DNA from 2 places in the Devosia oryziradicis genome. Region 2 is predicted to be linked to the other one. Evidence: predicted binding sites of a transcription regulator. Region 2 holds the regulator's gene; the other holds the start of a gene.

What was found. The regulator HrcA, encoded in region 2, represses chaperone genes, less so after heat shock. The targets are predictions, from matches to a motif close to GTTAGCACTCNCNNNNNGNGAGTGCTAAC.
Region 1: the regulator HrcA is predicted to act here: its motif matches at 4,668-4,696, upstream of JI749_RS16370 (co-chaperone GroES).

What each region holds. Positions count from the first base shown of each region.
Region 1 is NZ_CP068047.1:3,284,919-3,291,512, reverse strand. It holds gene JI749_RS16395 (glycosyltransferase family 2 protein) at 1-458, shown strand, start outside; gene JI749_RS16390 (TSUP family transporter) at 474-1,220, shown strand; gene JI749_RS16385 (SEL1-like repeat protein) at 1,217-2,089, opposite strand; gene JI749_RS16380 (BrnA antitoxin family protein) at 2,178-2,405, opposite strand; gene groL (chaperonin GroEL) at 2,644-4,284, opposite strand; gene JI749_RS16370 (co-chaperone GroES) at 4,334-4,624, opposite strand; gene JI749_RS16365 (DUF427 domain-containing protein) at 4,805-5,167, shown strand; gene JI749_RS16360 (hypothetical protein) at 5,356-5,550, shown strand; gene JI749_RS16355 (DMT family transporter) at 5,575-6,540, shown strand; gene JI749_RS16350 (sigma-54-dependent transcriptional regulator) at 6,548-6,594, opposite strand, start outside.
Region 2 is NZ_CP068047.1:539,039-545,632, forward strand. It holds gene hemW (radical SAM family heme chaperone HemW) at 1-141, opposite strand, end outside; gene JI749_RS02640 (non-canonical purine NTP pyrophosphatase) at 131-775, opposite strand; gene JI749_RS02645 (hypothetical protein) at 772-915, opposite strand; gene rph (ribonuclease PH) at 912-1,625, opposite strand; gene hrcA (heat-inducible transcriptional repressor HrcA) at 1,765-2,838, shown strand; gene grpE (nucleotide exchange factor GrpE) at 2,937-3,515, shown strand; gene pncA (bifunctional nicotinamidase/pyrazinamidase) at 3,770-4,405, opposite strand; gene pabB (aminodeoxychorismate synthase component I) at 4,402-6,192, opposite strand; gene JI749_RS02675 (hypothetical protein) at 6,329-6,594, shown strand, end outside.

The sequences.
Region 1 (6,594 bases), 750 kb from region 2:
TCGGCGCCATCCTGCTGCCCGGCCCCCTGCATCTGGGTCGGACCTCGCTCGACATCCACACCTTCCTGGTGGCGGCGCTCTGCATCATCGTGGGCCTGCAGTCGATAACCTTCGCCATCATCGGTCGGCGGTTTGCTTCGCGCTACGGCTTCATCCCGCGCTCGGGCACCCATGATCGCCTGCTCGAGGCGCTGACGCTCGAGCGCATCCTGCTGGTCGCGTTGGCGCTGATGCTGGTGGGCATCATTTCGCTGGTCTGGGGCATATCGGAATGGGCGGCGCGCGATTTCGGGCCGCTCGACCCCAGCAGCACCATGCGACCGGTCATCCTGGCATTGACGGCCCTGGTATCCGGCTTCCAGATGATGATGAGCGGCTTCATGTCATCGATGATCAACATTCCCATCTATGAACGTCGCATGGCCGACGACTCCGCAGCGCGTCGAAACGCGCCCTAACGCACCTTGGATTCCATGCTCGACCCCCTGATTCTCGTGGCGCTCGCCTGTGTCGGCATGCTGGCCGGCTTCGTCGATGCCATTGCCGGCGGTGGCGGCATGATCGCGCTGCCCGCCCTGCTCTCGGCCGGGCTGCCACCGGTTTCGGCCCTGGCCACCAACAAGCTGCAATCGGTGTTTGGAACGGGCATGGCCGCGCTGACCTATTGGCGCCGCGGCTTCGTCTCGCTCAAGGCGCTGGTCCCGGCTATCGCGCTGACCTATGCCGGCAGCCTGATGGGTGCGCTGGTGGTCAAGCAGATCGACGTCAGTCTGCTTGATGTTGCCGTCCCCGTGGCGCTGATCGGCATCGCGCTCTACTTCCTGTTCGCGCCCAACCTGTCCGATGCCGACAAGGCCGCGCGTCTGCCGTTTGGCCTTTTCGTGCCGGTCATGGGCATGCTGGTCGGCTTTTATGATGGAGTCTTCGGGCCCGGGACCGGCTCGTTCCTCACCATCGGCTTCGTCATGCTGTTCGGACTTGGATTAACCCGCGCATCGGGCAACACCAAGATTCTCAACCTGGTGTCCAACCTGGCGGCGCTGACCATCTTCATCCCTTCGGGCGATGTGGTCTGGCCTGCGGCCATCGCCATGGCCAGCGGGCAGTTGGCCGGCGGCTATATCGGGGCGCGCACCGGCATCCGCTACGGCGCGCGCATCATCCGACCGTTGGTCGTCGTTGTCTCGATCGCCCTGGCTTTGCGCCTATTGTTCTTCTAGAGCGCCGAGCCGAAGGCCGCAGCGATGGCGCGCTGCGTCGCCGGGCCAAAACTGCCGTCGATCGTGCCGTTGTAGAAACCGTCGCGCTTGAGCATTTCCTGGATGGCGCGCCGATAGTTGGGCGAGGTATCGGCGTTGCGGATGTCCTTGAACTCGTCGAGCGCCACCTGCAGCCCATTGGTCAGCGCCAGATAGGCGAGTTCGGCGGCGCGCTGCGTGTCCTTGCCCACGCCATCGCCATAGAGATAGCGCAGCGATAGCGACCAGTGACCGTTGGCGTCCCCGCCATCGGACGCTTTCTGGTACCAGGCGGTGGCCTCTTCGGCATCCTTGGCTACGCCATTGCCGGCCAGGTACATGTCGCCCAATGCGTACATGGCATAGGCATAGCCATTGTCGGCAGCCATGCGGAACCAGCGCAGCGCCTCTGCATAGTCCTGCCGCACGCCGTCACCGGCATTGTACATGCTGCCCACATTGCTCTGTGCCGCCGGCAGGCCGGCCTCGGCAGCCTTGAGATACCAGTCGAAGGCTTCGTCGAAGTCCTGGGCTACATATTCGCCCCGGTCATACATCAATCCGATGCGGTTCATCGCATAGGCATCGTTTGCCTCGGCGGCCAGTGAATACATTTCGAAGGCATAGGCATAGTCCGGCGTCTTACCCTCTTCGACGAAGTAGGCGGCATCGCCCTGGTCGAGGATCGTTTCGAGATCGTCCGGATCGTTGGGGTCGAGCCTGCTGCTCTGGGGCTGAGTGACCTGGGGTGCGTTACCCTTGGTCTTGGTCTTTTGCGCGAAGGCATCGCCAGTGGCGGCAAAATTCAGCGACACGAGAAAAACCGCGGCCACAACAAAACGCATGGACATCATAAGCCCCCTCACTCCAGTTCCCGGAAAATGAAACGTCGGCACCTTGCTGTCAAATGGGCAAAAGGGCACCCCCGGTAACGGGGGACTAATCGAGCCCGGCGGCGACCCTGAGGGCCGCATTGATCCTGTCCTGCCAGCCTGGACCGTCCTCCTGGAAATGGTCGAGCACGGAGCGGTCGAGCCGCAGGCTGACAATTTCCTTGCCTTCTGGTGGCGTGGCCGATTTGGCCGGCGCCGAAACCGGCTTGGTTGTTGCCGCCTTGAAAGCGGCCTCGGCATTGTCGATTGCGCTGCCGCGTCGGGGTGTCCGCATGGAGTCCTCATTGAACGAATGGTGACAGCGTATTCGTGTGCGGGGACAAGAAAAAGCCCCGGTGTCTCCACCGGGGCTTTCCGCGACGTTCGTGACTGGGAAGAAACGAACCTCGAAGCTCTCTTCAGGCGGCAAGGCCGCCCGGCCGTCGCCCGCCTCGCAGAGGGCCAGCGGTCGGCACTTATGCCGACCGCGATACGGCCTGTGAGCGAAGGAAGACCTAGTTCGCTTTCGCGAACTAGAAGTCCATGCCGCCCATGCCGCCCATGCCGCCGCCGCCCGGCATTGCCGGAGCTGCTTCCTTGGGGGCCTCGACGATGAGGGCTTCGGTGGTGATCAGCAGAGAGGCAACCGAAGCAGCGTCCTGAAGAGCAGTGCGAACCACCTTCACCGGGTCGATGACGCCGAGCGAAACGAGGTCGCCGTACTCACCGGTGGCAGCGTTGTAGCCAAAGGTCTTCGAGGAGTTCTCGAGGATCTTGCCCACGACCACCGAGCCTTCGGCACCGGCATTGTTGGCGATCTGACGCACCGGCTCCTGCAGAGCGCGGCGAACGATGGCGATACCGGCGTCCTGGTCGGCATTGGCACCCTTGACGGTGATGGCATGGGAGGCGCGCAGCAGCGCAACGCCGCCGCCGGGGACGATGCCTTCTTCAACCGCAGCGCGGGTGGCGTTCAGCGCGTCGTCGACGCGGTCCTTGCGCTCCTTGACTTCGACTTCGGTCGAGCCGCCGACCTTGATCACGGCAACGCCACCGGCCAACTTGGCCAGACGTTCCTGCAGCTTTTCCTTGTCGTAGTCCGAGGTAGTTTCCTCGATCTGCGCCTTGATCTGGCCAACGCGGCCCTGGATGTCTTCGGCCGTGCCGGCACCGTCGACGATCGTGGTGTTTTCCTTGGTGATCTCGACGCGCTTGGCAGTGCCGAGCATGTCGATGGTCACGTTCTCGAGCTTGATGCCGAGTTCTTCGGAAATGACCTGGCCACCGGTGAGGATAGCAATGTCTTCCAGCATGGCCTTGCGGCGATCGCCGAAGCCCGGGGCCTTGACTGCAGCGACCTTGAGGCCGGCGCGCAGGCGGTTGACGACGAGGGTCGCAAGAGCCTCGCCTTCGATGTCTTCGGCAATGATCAGCAGCGGGCGCTGCGACTGCACAACCGATTCCAGCAGCGGCAGGATGGTCTGCAGGTTGCTGAGCTTCTTTTCGTGCAGCAGGATAACCGGATCCTCGAGGACGGCAGTCATCTTCTCGGCATTGGTCACGAAGTAGGGGCTGAGGTAGCCACGGTCGAACTGCATGCCTTCAACGACGTCAAGTTCGGTCTCGGCGGTCTTGGCTTCCTCGACGGTGATGACACCCTCGTTGCCGACCTTCTGCATCGCCTCGGCGATCATGTCGCCGATTTCCTTCTCGCCATTGGCCGAGATGGTGCCCACCTGAGCGACTTCAGACGAGTTCTGGATCTTGGACGAAGCGGCCTTCAGCGACTCCACGACTTCGGCAACGGCCAGGTCGATACCGCGCTTGAGATCCATCGGGTTGAATCCGGCGGCGACGGCCTTGACGCCTTCGACGACGATGGCCTGGCCCAGAACGGTCGCGGTGGTGGTGCCGTCACCGGCAATGTCGTTGGTCTTGGAGGCGACCGAACGCAGCAGCTGGGCGCCCAGGTTCTCGAACTTGTCTTCCAGTTCGATTTCCTTGGCGACGGTCACACCGTCCTTGGTGATGCGCGGGGCGCCGAACGACTTTTCGATCACGACGTTGCGGCCCTTGGGACCCAGGGTGACCTTCACTGCATTGGCGAGAATGTTGACGCCGCGCAGCATCTTGTCGCGGGCATCGGTCGAGAACTTTACTTCTTTAGCGGCCATGTGAGGCGCTCCTTAAAGAGTGAGTTGAGACAACGGGGCAGGGGAGGACTTAGCCCTCGACGATGCCCATGATGTCGGATTCCTTCATGATCAGCAGGTCTTCGCCGTTGAGCTTGACCTCGGTGCCGCTCCACTTGCCGAACAGCACGCGATCGCCAGCCTTCACGTCCAGGGCGTTGACCTTGCCCGATTCGTCGCGGGCGCCGGGGCCCACCGAAACGATCACGCCTTCACTCGGCTTTTCCTTGGCGGTGTCCGGGATGATGATCCCGCCCTTGGTCTTTTCTTCGCTGTCGAGGCGACGGACGACCACGCGGTCGTGCAGAGGACGAAAGCCCATGATTTGCTCCTATGGCAGCAATTTCGAATGCAATTTCTGTGCTGTTAGCACTCACCTTTATAGAGTGCCAACAGGTGAGCGGGGATATATGGCTGGCCCAATGGGGAGTCAAGGTCGGGTGAACCGCCTTTCTTCTCGTGCGTTGAAGCTCATAGCGTTTTCCCTACATGGCAGGACAACATGACGCGTCAATGTCTGGACAAGGATATCAAGATCAGGCCCGCCAAGGGCCGGGTGCATGTGCTGTTCGACGATGCCGAGATCGGCTCGTCGCTCAACGCGCTGGAACTGGACGAGCCTGGTGCACCCCTGCGCATCTATCTGCCACGCGCGGACGTACGCGAGGATGTGCTCGAAATGTCCGAGTACCGGACCACCTGCCCGTACAAGGGCGAGGCGCACTATTACAACCTCAAGACCCTTACCGCCGACGGACCCAACCAGGTGTGGTACTACCCCGATCCATGTCCGCTGGTTGAGCCGATCCGGGACTACCTGGCTTTCTGGGGGGACAGGATCGAGTACCTTCATTCGGAGGTTTAGGCGTGCCGAAGCGCCGCCTGGAGGGATATTGCCTGCGGCCGGCTCGAAGCCTGCAGGCCGCCCGCGCGGGATGATGGGGAAAGATACGTTGGTTTCCGACGAGGGGGATAAGCGCTTGGTCCGGGCGCGGACCAACTTTTCCCGCCATCCCCCTTTCCCCACGCGTCAACCTGGGCCATAACGCCCCCATGACCCAGGACAATACCCTTCAGATCAAACTGCGCCTCAAGGGCGGCAGCGGCCCGAACGCCAACTGGCATTGGGAAATCCTCGATACCGCCGGCAAGGTGGTCAAGTCGGGCTCGGCCGTCGGGCCCGAGCACAAGGCATTCGCCACCGCGCGCATCGCCAAGGAAAAGCTGGAGCAAGCCTCCGGCCGCTGATTGCGGCTACACCACGAGACTGCCGTGACCACTCCCGCACCAGAAGCCGGCCCTGGCTCCGAACGACATCGGGGCGGACCGCTGCGTGGCATTACGCTCAAGGTGGTGTCGGTCTGCTTCTTTGTGATCATGGCGACCCTGCTCAAGGCGACCGAAACCATCCCTGCCGGCGAACTGGTGTTTTTCCGCTGCTTCTTTGCCATCCTGCCTGTCGTGGCCTGGCTCTTCTGGCGTCGGCAGCTTGGCAAGGCGCTTCATACCAAGCGCCCCTTCGGACATATCCTGCGTGCATTGGTCGGGGCGACCTCGATGGGTCTTGGCTTTTTCGCCCTGACGCGGCTTCCGCTGCCTGAAGCCACGGCCATCGGTTACGCGGCGCCGCTGCTGATCGTGGTGTTCAGCGCCATCCTGCTCAAGGAACGGGTCCATGTTTTCCGCTGGACCGCCGTCATCGTCGGCCTGGTCGGTGTTCTGATCATCCTGTGGCCGCGCCTGACCCTATTCACCAGCGGCCAGCCGCTCGGCAACAGCGAAGCGATCGGGGCGATCGCCGCTTTCGGCGGCGCCGTGGTGACGGCCTTTGCCCTGATGCAGGTGCGCAACCTAACGCGGACCGAACGCACGGAGTCCATCGTCCTCTATTTCTTCATCAGCGCCAGCCTGATGTCGCTGCTGACCATTCCCTTCGGCTGGGCTGTGCCCACCCCCGAACAGGCGGCGCTGCTGATCGGCGCAGGCTTTGCCGGCGGCCTCGGTCAATTGCTGATGACCTCGTCCTATCGCTATGCCGACATGTCGGTCATTGCGCCCTTTGAATATGTCTCGTTGCTGCTTACCCTGATCATCGGTTTCGCCGTGTTCGGCGATGTGCCCACCATGACGATGATCGTGGGGGCCGTGATCATCGTGCTGTCAGGCATCGCGGTGATCCTGCGCGAGCATTATCTGGGGCTCGATCGGACCAAGGCCCGCGAGGCCAATACGCCGTAGCCTGAGCCTACCCGGCCGCCGCCATTTCCGACCAGCCCTGGCGCTTGCGGTAGA
Region 2 (6,594 bases):
GCGCTCATAGGCGGCGACATAGTCGATCTCGTCGAACGGACCGCGATGAACGTGGGAATTGAAATCGCAATAGGGGCACTTGGACGCGCAGAACGGCCAATGCACGTAGACGCCAAACATGTCGTTCGGCTTATTGCTCAATCTGGTTCTCCACGAACTTGGCGAAGGAGCGGGCGCGGTGGCTCAGGCCCTGCTGGCCGGGAGACCAGGAGTGCTTCACCTCGGGCAGCATCTGGCCGAAGGTGATGTCATAGCCATCGGGCATGAAGACCGGATCATAGCCATGGCCGTAGTCGCCGCGAGGCGGCCAGACCAGGGTGCCGAAGCACTGGCCGTGATAGATGACATCGCGACCATCTGGGTGGGCCAGGCAGAGCGTGGCGTTGAACGAGCCCCGGCGCTGGCCGGGCGAGGTGGCATTGGCGGCCTGCAGGGCATCCTCGACCCGTTTCATGGCGCGATTGAAATCGCGCGGCACGCCGGCCCAGTCGGCGGTATAGACGCCGGGATCGCCATTGAGGGCGTCGACGCAGAGGCCTGAATCGTCGCTCAGTGCCAGCATGCCGGACGCCTGCGCCGCGGCATGCGCCTTGAGGCGGGCATTTTCGGCGAAGGTGGTGCCGGTTTCTTCCGGCTCGGGCAGGCCCAGTTCGCCAGCCGAGACCAGTTCGAGGCCGAAGGGCTCGAACAGCTCCTGAAATTCCCTGAGCTTGCCCGCATTATGCGTGGCCAGCACCAGGCGATCGCCTTCGCGGAGCCTAGGAATCGGGCTCATTTGACCGCGCCCTTGGGCTTGGCATCGAGCGCCCGTGCCACGTCGTGCCACAAAGCACAGTTTTCCGGTGACGCCTGGCGCGGCGTTTCCACCGGCTTGGGATTGATGTTCGCAACCTTCTTGAGCAGCCAGCCGATCATGCGAGCGCCGCCTGCTGCAGCAGAGTGAGTTCGCCGATGCCTTGTTCCGCCAGCCCCATCAGCGCATCGAGTTCATCGCGCGAGAAGGGCGCCTGTTCGGCGGTACCCTGGATTTCGACGAACTTGCCCGAACCGGTCATGACGAAATTGGCGTCGGTATGGGCTTCGACGTCCTCGAGATAGTCGAGATCGAGCACCGGCGTACCGCGGTAGATGCCGCAGGACACGGCAGCAACCGAATCGCGCAGGGCCTTGCCCTTGGTGAGCTTGCGCTCGTCCATCCAGGCGATGGCATCGGCCAAGGCCACATAGGCGCCCGTGATCGAGGCGGTGCGGGTGCCGCCATCGGCTTCGAGTACGTCGCAATCGAGCGTGATCTGCGCTTCACCAAGCAGCTGCATATCGACCACAGCACGCAGCGAGCGGCCGATGAGGCGCTGGATTTCCTGGGTGCGGCCGGACTGCTTGCCGGCCGTCGCCTCGCGGCGGGTGCGCGAACCAGTGGCCCGGGGCAGCATGCCATATTCGGCGGTGACCCAGCCCTGGCCCTTGCCGCGCAGCCAGCCGGGCAGGCTGGTTTCAACCGAAGCCGTCACCAGGACCTTGGTATTGCCGAAGGAAACGAGGCAAGAGCCCTCCGCCTTCTGGGAGACGTTGCGCTCGATCGTCACCGCGCGCATCTGGTTGGGCTCACGTCCGGAAGGGCGCATCGGGCATCCGTCAGAAATTGCTGTTAACCGCCTCTTAACCCTAGAGCGCCCCGCTCACAAGCGGCGGGCGCTTGGCTGATGGCAGCAATGCGCTTAAATGAGGGGGCAGGGTTAAAGCGGACGATTTTATCGAACACGAATGGTCAGACCACCCGAAGACTTCCTCAGCGTGCTCAACGCCCGCAGCCAGGACATTTTCCGCAAGATCGTCGAGCGCTATCTCGATACCGGTTCCCCCGTCGGCTCGCGCGACCTGTCGCGCATGCTGCAGGTGGGCCTGTCGCCCGCCTCGGTGCGCAATGTGATGGCCGACCTCGAAGATCTCGGACTGATTGCAGCGCCGCATACCTCGGCAGGGCGAGCGCCGACGCAGGAGGGTCTGCGCTTTTTCGTTGATGCCATGCTCGAAGTGGGCGCCGTCGACGAGCGCGAGCGCAGCCAGATCGCCAAGCAGATCGAGGGCCAGCATCGTGGCCAGGTCGAGGATGTGCTCACCGAAGCCAGCCAGTTGCTGAGTGGTCTCAGCCAGGGCGCCGGCGTCGTGATTGCCACCAAGTCGGACATCGTGCTGCGCCATATCGAATTCGTGCGGCTCGATGCGACACGCGCCATGGCCATCCTGGTGGGGCAGGACGGGCAGGTGGAAAACCGCATCATGGATATTCCGCCGGGCCTGACCGCGTCGGCATTGACCCAGGCCGGCAATTACCTCGCTCACCATGTGGTGGGCCGCACCATCCCCGAGGCGCGCAAGGCGCTTGCCGAATTGCGGGCCGAGCAGCGGGCGGAGCTCGACGAACTGACGCAGAAGCTGGTCGATGCCGGCATCGCGACCCTGACGCAATCGTCGCCCACCAGCCAGCCGACCGTCATCGTGCGCGGACGCGCCAACCTCATCAACGACGCCATGGCCAGCGACGAGTTGCTGCGCATGCGGCAGCTGTTCGACGAGCTCGAAAGCAAGGACGGGCTGCTCGAATTGCTCGGCGACGCCGAGAAGGCGCAGGGCGTGCGCATCTTCATCGGCTCGGAAAACAAGCTCTTCTCGCTCTCGGGCTCCTCGGTCATCCTCTCGCCCTACAAGGATGCCAATGACAAGGTGGTGGGCGTATTGGGCGTGATCGGGCCTACGCGCCTCAACTATGCCCGCATCGTGCCCGTCGTCGATTATACCGCGAACGTGATCAGCGCGATGATGGCACGGAAGCGCTAGGCATGTCGGGCGGGAGGGACTGCTCAAGGAACACTTGAAAACCCACCCCGTTTGGCCGATATGCGGGACAAAATCGAAACTTGCGGAACAGAACAATGATGAGCGACGAGAACGCCGCCTCAGGCGAGACGCCTGAAGTCGAAACCCCGGTCGAGAATGCCGTCGACCCGGTAGAGGCACTCCGTGCGGAAAACAGCGAGCTCAAGGATCGGCTGCTGCGGACCATTGCTGAGATGGAAAACCTCAGGAAGCGTACCGAGCGCGATGTAAACGACACGCGCAGCTATGCCATTGCCGGCTTTGCCCGCGACATGCTCTCGGCCACCGATGCGCTGAGCCGCGCGCTCATGGTGCTGCCGGCCGAAGCACGCGAGAATGGCGACGCCACCACCAAGAGCCTGATCGAAGGCATCGAGATGACCGAGCGCGAAATGCAGCGGCTTCTGGCCAAGCATGGCGTCAAGCCCATCGAAGCCGAGGGCCAGAAGTTCGACCCGCACAAGCACCAGGCCATGTTCGAAGTGCCCGATCCCAGCAAGCCGGAAGGCACTGTGGTGCAGGTGGTGCAGGCCGGCTTTGCCATCGGCGACCGAGTGCTGCGTCCCGCCATGGTCGGCGTCGCCAAGGGCGGCCCGAGCCATGCTCCGGCCGATGAAGCGGTGGACAAGAGCGCCTAGGGCTTCCGCCTCGCCTAAAATCGCTCCACCGGAGCGATTTTACCTACGACACGGCTCGAAGTTTCACGTGAATCCCCGCGCGAGCGGGGATTTTTGTTTTGGGTCGTCGGTGGATCCCCAAACTGGATCGTCACCCTCGGGCTTGACCCGAGGGCATTGCACTTAACCAGCGCCCGGCAAGTGAAGACCCCTCGGGTCAAGCCCGAGGGTGACGCGGTGGTTGGGGGGGTAACCGACTGCACGTCCCTTGCAGGTCAGCCCAAAATATCCTTACTCATTACCCGCTCGACCCCGGCCTCGGCCATATCGGCCCATGCCTTGGCGAGGCTGCCCGCATTGTCGATCGCCCGTGTCGCGTCCTCGATCACTGTCACGTCGAAGCCACCCGCCGCCGCATCGATGGCCGTCCAGCCGACGCAGAAATCGGTGGCGAGACCGACGATGTAGAGCCGGTCGACATCGCGTTCGTTGAGATAGCCGGCGAGCCCGGTCAGCGTCTGCCGATCGGCTTCCTGGAAGCCGGAGTAGCTGTCGATCAGCCGGTTGTAGCCCTTGCGAATGATCAGCTGGCCGTGCGGCACGTCGAGATCGTGCGAAAGTTCTGCGCCGCGTGTATTCCACACGCAGTGGTCCGGCCACAGCACCTGCGTGCCATAGGGCAGTTCCACCGTCTCGAATGGCTCCTTGCCGTAGTGCTGGCTGGCAAAGGAGATGTGATCGGCGGGATGCCAGTCCTGGGTGAAGACCACATTGGTGAACTTGCGCGCCAACGTGTTGATCAGCGGCACGATTTCATCACCGCCCGCTACCGCAAGGCTGCCACCGGGCAGGAAATCGTATTGCACGTCCACGATGACCAGCACGTCGGTGGGTTTGATCTCGATCGTCATGCTGGTTCTCCTGGAATGTGTATCCATTGGGCGCGCATGAGGCCGCGTACGGAATTGCCCAGCCAGATTGCCTCGGCGGTTGCGAGATCGTCCAGCCGCAAAACCTGCTCGACAGCCTTGCCTGATGCAATCAGCTCGGCGCGCAGGGTGCCGGGCAGCAGGCCCGAGGATAAAGGCGGGGTGAGCAGTATACCGCCACGCTCGATGAAGAGATTGGTGATCGACCCTTCGGTCAGCTCAGAGCGCTCGTTGATAAAGACCACCTCGTCAACGCCATGGGCCGCGTGGGCGGAAATCCGCGGCTCGTCGTAGAAGGCCCGATTGGTCGTCTTGTGCATCAGCCACAGGCTCTGCGAATCGAGCCGCTCCGGCGCGATGGCGAAGCGGAACACCGCGGGATTGGGCGGCAGCTCCACCGCCGCCACCGCCGGCCCCGATGCGTCGAGCGTCAGCCGCACGCGCATGCGCTCAGCAGGGAAGGACTGGGTGTGGAGCTGGGTCACGATGGCGGCCCGATCGAAGGGCAGGCCAAAATAGCCAGCTGAAGCTGCCAGGCGATCCAGATGCCGCTCAAGCAGGGCGAACCCTTCGGTCCGCTCCCAGAGCATGGTTTCGATCAGGGTGACCGGCCGGGCCGGATCGGTGAAAAACGCCATCTTGAGCAGAGCCTCACGATATTCGTCCTCGGCCACGCTGTCGGCCACGATGCCGCCGCCAATGCCGATTTCACCGGTGCCGTCGGCGCCGATCACCGCGGTTCGGATGGCGACATTGAGGGTCAGGTCGCCGTTGGGCGCGAAATGGCCGATCGAACCGGTATAGAGGCCGCGCGGCCCGGCTTCGACCTGGTGAATGATTTCCATGGCACGCAGCTTGGGCGCGCCGGTGATCGAGCCACAAGGGAAGAGGTTTTCCAGCAGCTTGGTAGTGCCGACGCCAGGCCTCCGGCGGGCCACGATGCCGGAGGTCATGGTGTGGAGGGTCGAATAGGTTTCGACGGTGAAGAGGTCGGTGACCTTGACCGAGCCGATCTCCGCAATGCGGCCGAGATCGTTGCGCAAGAGGTCAACAATCATCAGGTTTTCGGCGCGGTTCTTTTCGTCGGCCGCCAGGGCGGCGCGGCCAGCGTCGTCCTCCGTCTGGGTGCGGCCACGCTTGAGCGTGCCCTTCATCGGCCGGGCGGTCAGCATGTCGTCCCGGCTCGACACGAACAGTTCGGGCGAGCGCGAGAGGATCCATTGGGTGCCGGTATTGATGAGCGCGCCATAGGCGACGGGTTGCTTGCGCACCAGTTCGCGGTAGAGCGCCACCGGGTCGCCCTCGAGACGGAAACCGGCCTTGAAGGTCAGGTTGACTTGGTAGGTGTCGCCAGCAGCGATCAGCTTTTTGACGGTGTCGAAGGCGCGACCATAGCTGGCCGCGTCGACGCGGGGCGCGATGTCGATCGCCTTGCCGGTGCGGCCGTCCGCTATGGCAGCCAGCCGCCGGTCGACCTCGAGGGCCGTCAGGCGCTCCGGCGCCTCGTAGAGGCCGAGCCAGAGCAGCGGCGTCGGGCCGGGCGGGGGCAGGCGATCACGCAGGCGTTCCTCGAAGACGAAGCCCAGTTCATAGGCCAGAAATCCCGCCGCGTGCAGGCCCTCAGCCACCAAGGCATCGAGCCGTGCCAGCGCGGCACGGGCGCCGGCTTCGTCATGGGCAACCAGCACCTCGCGCGGCGCGGAGAACAGCAGGTTCTCGCCGCCCGGATCGAGCGTGTCGTGCAGCAGCACTGTGCCGGAAGCAAACATGGCGCGCCTTCTATTGCTTTTCGCGGCTGGCGTCACCGGGTTTTGCCCCCATGAACAGGGGTTGGAGCGCGGCGCGCCCGGAGTCAGATTTCGCGCGTCGGCCGAGGAGGCATGGCCGATCATCTGGGGACGCATCATGAATTCGATCAAGTGCGGCATGGCCGCCCTCGTGCTGCTGGGCAGCACCGCGCCGGCTCTGGCCGAAGACATCTATTTCACGCTTTACAACGAGAGCAGCCGCTCGCTGCATTATTTCTATGCGAGCCCCTCCGTGTCATCGAACTGGGGACCCGACCTCCTGCGCGGCGGGCACACGCTCAGCGCCGGCTACAACGGCACGGTGACGATCGCCGACGGCTCGACCGAATGCTATTACGACTTCAAGTTCGTTATGGGCGACCG